Regions from separate parts of the Chryseobacterium sp. Mn2064 genome, predicted to be linked through region 2. Evidence: riboswitches for the same ligand, from Rfam matches in the RefSeq annotation. Region 2 holds a riboswitch; each other region holds the start of a gene.
What was found. Region 2 has a riboswitch for cobalamin ahead of prpB (methylisocitrate lyase). Riboswitches for the same ligand answer to the same signal wherever they lie in the genome.

Region 1: linked by a shared signal. The riboswitch ahead of ACL9RH_RS12175 (TonB-dependent receptor plug domain-containing protein) and the one ahead of prpB (methylisocitrate lyase) in region 2 are both predicted to bind cobalamin.
Region 3: linked by a shared signal. The riboswitch ahead of ACL9RH_RS00710 (T9SS type A sorting domain-containing protein) and the one ahead of prpB (methylisocitrate lyase) in region 2 are both predicted to bind cobalamin.

What each region holds. Positions count from the first base shown of each region.
Region 1 is NZ_JBMOUE010000002.1:1,123,617-1,125,944, forward strand. Features, by position in the region: gene ACL9RH_RS12175 (TonB-dependent receptor plug domain-containing protein) at 1-1,416, opposite strand, end outside; cobalamin riboswitch at 1,450-1,626, opposite strand; gene ACL9RH_RS12180 (T9SS type A sorting domain-containing protein) at 1,795-2,328, opposite strand, start outside.
Region 2 is NZ_JBMOUE010000001.1:754,567-756,894, forward strand. Features, by position in the region: gene ACL9RH_RS03245 (hypothetical protein) at 1-97, shown strand, start outside; cobalamin riboswitch at 454-646, shown strand; gene prpB (methylisocitrate lyase) at 1,097-1,993, shown strand; gene prpC (bifunctional 2-methylcitrate synthase/citrate synthase) at 1,995-2,328, shown strand, end outside.
Region 3 is NZ_JBMOUE010000001.1:147,172-149,499, forward strand. Features, by position in the region: gene ACL9RH_RS00710 (T9SS type A sorting domain-containing protein) at 1-1,031, opposite strand, end outside; cobalamin riboswitch at 1,136-1,326, opposite strand; gene ACL9RH_RS00715 (T9SS type A sorting domain-containing protein) at 1,646-2,328, opposite strand, start outside.

The sequences.
Region 1 (2,328 bases), on a different contig from region 2:
TGTTTTGTTGACATTAAAAGCCTGCCAATATCCCAGAGCTGTTGGCATCCATACAATAAGATCAGTTCCTTCCAAAAAGTAAGGAGACACATTCAGTTTAAAACTTCCTGCTTTAAATTCATGGTTCATGTCTATCTGAACAGATGTTTCCGGTCTCAGATCTTTATTTCCTCCCGGTTCGTAATAGATATCATTAAATGAGGGATATCTGAAATTTTTAGACAAATTGATTCCTACATTATACCATTTTGAAGTGTTCCATTTTCCGGAAAATGAGTACAAAACCGGAGAATTGATATCTTCTACGAAATCTTTTTTGAATCCACCTTCAAAGCGCAGATCCTTCGTTGCAAAATACCTCAATAAGGCAGAAACAGAGCCTATATTTCTGCTTACATCTGTTATTCCGCTTTTGTAACCTTCTCCTTTATTCACCTGAAATTCTCCAATAAGGTTCACATTCCATTTTGAATTCAGGAAATAATTGAAATCATTTTTTATAATATAATTCTTCCCTGTACCACCACTGGATTTAGGAAGATTTAAATCTCCATAATACTGGAAATTCTCCTCGGTATATGCTGCTTTGAATGCGTTGCTGAATTTTGCTTTATTCCAGTCCCAGGCAATGAGACTTCTTACACTTTGCGTTTTATACTTTGTCTTTGTTGCTGTTTCTTCGTATACTGGGTAATGCTGCGAAGAGTCAAAAAACTGACTTTGCCACGATACCTTGTGCTCGTTGGTTATTTTATAGGAAGCCCCTACGTTGAAGGATGTATTGTAATAGTTTCCGTTTCTGTTGATGTAGTTCAGATCACTTACTTTATAATCGTTTTCACTTACAGAATAATTTCCTGAAGCTTTAAAGCTGAACTTATCATTGCTGTAAGAACCTTTAAGAAAGTTATTAAAAGTATTAAAAGAAGCAACTTCTGAAAATAATGAACCATGGAACCCTTTATTAAAATCCAGGGTATTATTCATATGAATACTCCCGCCCACTGCTCCACTTCCGTAGATGACACTTCCACCACCTGCTTTTATTCCAATCTGATCATATCCGAACAAAGGCATATTGTTGATATCTCCCTGTCCTAAAAAATTAGAATTGATATTAATTCCGTTCCATACAAAGGCGGTCTGCTGTGCAGTAGTTCCCCTGAAAGACGGTGAAGAAACAGCACCACGGCCATTTTCCTTAATATAAACCTGGGACTGAAACCTCAGCAGTTCGGAAAGATTGGTGGAATTTTTCTCAGTATCTTCGGGAGAAATAGTTTTCACAGGATGGAAGAGCTTCACTCTATTCATCTGATTATCGAAGATGTAAATCGTATCAATAACTTTCTCTTGCCCGAAAAGAAAACAGCCATACGATGAAAAAAGCAGTACTAAAGATCTTTTTATATCCATATTAATTCACTTTTCCTCCGAAAGCAATATTTTTTTATGATTATCATTCTGGCAGGTCTCCTGACTTTCGCATTCTGCACCTTCCCGTGGTATACAGTGGTTGTTTGCAGAAACTTTTGTTGCGATTTACAGTTGCGGGGACAGTCCGGGAGTTACACCCGATTCCCTTTTCATTCCAATATACTGGAAACCAAATTTCTTGCAAAGATAGCTTTTTATATCTATTGGCCAAAGGCCCTGAGATCCTGATCAATACTTTTATTATCCCTTCATTCCGTCTCAACATCATATAGAAAAATGGCTGTTTTCAATATCGAAAACAGCCATGTAAAATCCCACTTTTACTATTGATGATATGAATTAAAACTATATCCGAATTTATTTTTTAATGAATTTATAAGATTCCATTGTTCCCTCTTTCAAAGAATACTGAAGGATATAATTTCCTTTAGATAAAGATGAAACATCAATCTGATTATGGACAGAAGTGAAAGTTTTCACGATTTGCCCTACCATATTATAGATTGTTGCTTTTTCAATTTTCTCTGTTCCTCTGATGTATAAAATATCTGAAACAGGATTTGGATAGATGCCTGCAACAGCTTTCTCTTTAACAATATCATTCACAGATAAAAACTCTGAAAGATCAAGGTAAAACCCAACAATCTGATTGGAAGCATTAGTACCAACCCCTGCTATCTTCTTTCCATCCTGAGAAATTGCCAAAGGAAGTCCCATAGTAACACCGTTGGTTGCTATTCCTAATGATGTGGCATAATCGTTCAGATTAATACGACCTCCGGCCTGAGTCCAGATAAAGCCTTCCCCTGACATTGGAGGAGCCCCAAATGCTCTGTAAAAACCGATCACGGTAGATCCGTCCGCCGAAATTCCAGTCGCTCCTCCTTTAAA
Region 2 (2,328 bases):
TACTTTTCTCCCTGTTATTTTTCTCCCTTTTGTGATTAATTCAAAAAAAGCGGATCGGGAATTACAGGAAGAGTTAAAATCTAGAAATTTAAAATAATATATCCGCTTGTTGAAAGTTGTGACAGAAGATTCGGCCCATTGCTAAAAGCAATGGGCCGAATCTTTTTTACAGTGTAAAAACTCCCTTAGAAATTATTACTATTTGTGAATGTCAGGCATATGAAAAAATAGGCTTTTTGTTTGTGGTTGTCTGGTTTTTTTTCATCATATCCTATGAATTTAGTAACAAAAAATTAATGTTATTGTCTAAATTATAATGCTCTATTGGTGAATTATTTTTTTTTAATTTAAACATTTACAGGGGGTTATGTTAAAATAATTATTGTTTGCATAAAATCTCTTGGTCGTTTTTATAAAATAACTATATTTACCACCAAGGAGTTCTTAACACCTTCTTTATCAACCGAAAATGGTTGCACTTAGCTGTGTATTAAAAGGGAATCGTGTGCAAATCACGAACTGTCGCGCAACTGTAAGTAACATATAGGTTTTTATCAAAATAGAGGTCCACTGTATACCTGGTTATATGGGAAGGACGATAAAAACTGTTACAAGTCAGGAGACCTGCCTATTTCGAATTGACGATGCTTTCGCGGTCTGAAGCTTATAGTCAGGTATGATACGATATGGATAACAGTTTGGTAAAAATCTTTTGTTATTTTGTGAGATGAGTTTTTAGTGGAGCAGTACGCTCTTTTATTACACTGTCTTGTACCGTATTTTCCTTTCCCATATTTTTCTTCCCACACAGGCATTGTGAAGTTTATCAGGAACTTTTTATAAGGATTTATCAATGTAAAAAGTTAAAAAATGTACCCATCCGATCTTGATTATACATGCAGAAGTTATAGCCTTTACCACACTCAGGCTTATACGGGAATATTTTTATCACATTCAAAACTTCAGGAAACGGTCCAAACGCATCAGTCTTCTTCTGAGCATTTTATTTCTGTTATCAGGATATCACGTCCGGATAGCTATTGCCGTGACTATTTTTCATTAACGAACAAATTTCAACTAAACAATAAATATTAAAATGACTAAAAGTGAAAGTTTGAAGTCTCCGGGTAGTAAATTCCGGGAGGCCATGCAAAAAGAAAGTCCACTTCAGATCGTTGGAACTATCAATGCCAATCATGCATTACTCGCTCAGCAGGCTGGTTTCAATGCAATTTATCTTTCCGGCGGTGGGGTAGCTGCGGGTTCCTTAGGAATTCCGGATTTGGGAATTACGACTCTTGAAGATGTTTTAATAGATGTTCAGCGCATTACCAATGTCTGCGACTTGCCATTGATGGTAGATGTAGATACAGGATTTGGTCCTTCTGCATTTAATGTAGCCAGAACCGTAAAGTCTTTGATAAAGGCAGGAGCAGCTGCATTGCACATTGAAGACCAGGTAGGTGCAAAACGATGTGGGCACCGCCCAGGTAAAGAAGTGGTAAGCAAGGATGAAATGGTTGACAGGTTAAAAGCTGCTGCCGATGCCCGTACTGATGAAAATTTCGTTATTGGAGCCAGAACAGATGCTTTCGCTAATGAAGGTCTTGAAAAAACATTAGAAAGAGCCATTGCCTACAAAGAAGCAGGAGCAGATTTCATTTTTGCAGAAGCAGTTCCGGATTTGAGCTTTTACCAAAAATTTGTAGACGCTACAGGAATTCCGGTTTTGGCTAACATCACTGAATTCGGAATGATTAAAATGTATACCGTTGAAGAATTGAAGAATGCAGGCGTAGGATTGATTCTTTATCCGCTTTCTGCTTTCCGTGCAGCCAATAAAGCCGCTCAAAATGTATATGAACACCTCCGAAAAGACGGAACTCAAGCCAATGTATTGGATACAATGCAGACCAGAGAAGAACTCTACAAAAGCATTGGATATTATGACTATGAACAAAAATTAGATAACCTTTTTAAACAAAATTATTGATATGTCGACGAGCACTGAACCAACATTTAAACCTAAAAAAAGCGTTGCGCTTTCAGGGGTAACAGCTGGTAATACAGCACTTTGCAGCGTAGGGAAAAGTGGAAATGATCTCCATTACAGAGGATATGACATCCTGGATCTGGCAGAAAAAGCAGAATTTGAAGAAGTGGCTTACCTGTTGATATACGGTCAGTTACCAACAGCAGCACAGCTGAAAAACTATAAAGCAAAATTAAAATCTTTAAGAGGATTACCACATTCCGTAAGAAATATACTTAAAAGTATCCCTGCCGCAGCTCACCCAATGGACGTAATGCGTTCCATGGTATCCGCAA
Region 3 (2,328 bases), 610 kb from region 2:
GAAGATGCGCTGCTGTAAGCAATAATTTGATTAGGAAGCAGACCTACCGTAAAAGTATTTTGTAATGTTCCCTGTAAGTTATACATGTAGACTTTTCCAGGAGCAACATAGCCTTGCGGATCTGCTATATAGATATTGTTATTAACGATGTTAAATCCATACGCTGAACCATAACTGTTTACTGTAATAGGAGGAGTTGCAATTGCATTGGTTGAAAAAGAAGGCGCTGCAATAGAGGTTTTATAAATAGAAGCATCTTTCACATAGTAAATATTCGTACCATCCGTATCCATATAAGCAGGTTTTGTTCCAGCAGGAAATGTTGTAGTGGAAGCAACACTCTGAGTTGTTGTATTGTAAACCGTAAAAGTTCCAAAAGAATTGGAAACGTAAGGATTTCCTGAACTCATGATGTAAAGAAGGTTATCTTTTTCAAAAATACTGTGTGGAAAATCTCCTACATTTATTTCTGATAAAACAGCGTTGCTTGTAGCATCAATAACATCCATAAAATGGTTGATTCCGAAACCTCCTTTTAGCAAAACATACAGTTTATTGTCTTTGCTGTAGATTTTTTCAGGTCCTTCTCCAACCGTGATATTAGCCTGATGGGTATAAGTGTTGAGGTCATAAACAGCTACATAGTTGGTTTGCCCACCGGTTGCTCCCCAGTTCGTTACAAAGAATTTATTTCCGCTGAAAGCAATGTATCTTGGGTTTTTAACATTGGATGTGATAGTGGTAATCAAAGAAAAATCCGACTTATTAAGAACTTTTATCTGATTGGAAATATTAAGAACTACAAATATTTTATCACCAAAAATTTTAATGTCCTGTGCAGTATCTCCTAGCGCTGCATTATTGTTGTGGGTTTTATAATAGTTGTTGGTAACAACCGATTGGTTGGAGATTAGCGATACTTCAGCATTGTTGCTTCCGGCGCCGCCTTCGTTGAGTACCAGGACTCCTTCAGTTTGAGCATTTGCAAAAGAAATGACAAATGCAAGAATAAGAAAATAGATTTTCTTCATGATATTATTAATTAAAGTTTTTCTTCCCGAAAACGTCACTTTAGGGCAAAACATTCATGAAAAAATCTGTTGAGATTTATATTTCATAAACTTTTATTCCCGAAAGTTGAAATTAGTCTAAGGCAGGTCTCCTGGCTCACATCTTATAGTCACCTTCCCGGATTTCTAGGTCCAGTGGCATTGCGTACTATAAGTTGAATAGTTTACAGTTGCGGGTACAGCTCAGGATTGAAATAATATTTTTACCTGATTCCCTATTAATGAACAGTGTTCAACCTTAAAACGCTGCAAATATATCACATAAATTATAAGTGATTTTTTGTGAATTATGTCTGATTTTTAGGCTTTTCTGAAATTAAATAAATATTTTTCATGTTGTTTTTATTAAAATGATAATGAATGTGTTGATGTTGTTAAATTTTTCGAATTAAAATAAAGAAGTTTGTGAAGGATATTCAGATCATTTTAAAAGTTCTTTTATTAAAATACAATCTTAATCACAAAAAAGAGACTTTTCCAAAAACTGAAAAGCCTCTTTTGTATGTTGTCATCCTTACACCATTCCAATAGTGAAAAAGGGTAAGATTGATAAACTATAAGTAAGTAAAGTATTTCTACTTTTTAACAATTTTGTGTATTGTAGATTGACTAGATGTTTTAATCTCTACAAAATAAATTCCTGAACTTAGTGCATGAATATTGACTTTGGCAGCCTGTGTTGTAATCACCTTTTGGCCAGAAGCGGAATAAATATTCACTTCTTTTACTTGCTCAGGAGTGCTAATCTGGATAAAATCACTTGCTGGATTTGGATAAATGCTGAATGCTTTTTTATTAACGGAAGCCACACCTAATGTCGCATTGGCCGCTTCTGTAGGCGTAATAGGTCTCCTCTGTCCAAAGCTTAATCCCATCCAGTCATTATTACTTAATTGAATCTGAGACAGGTTAGATTTTGTTTGCCAGCTGGAAAGATCTTTTCCTTTGTATAATTTCCAACTGTCTGTCCCTGCGTTGTCACCCGTAAAACTGTTCAGAGAAAGATGAACAACCTGATTATTGGCAGCGGTAAAGTTGAAATAAGAAGCCTGAGTCTGTATCTGCTGTAAAGCCTGTTCAGCGCTGATCGTTCCATTATATCTGATTCCAAATACAAAAGAATTAGCGTTGCCAATATTCCCATCTGTTCCAAAGTCGATAACGATAAGACTTTTATTATTCCCTGTTCCTATCCAGTTGATAATTTGAGAAGCGCTATACCATAAAGAGCTGTACGCAGGGACTGGAGTAGAAGGTT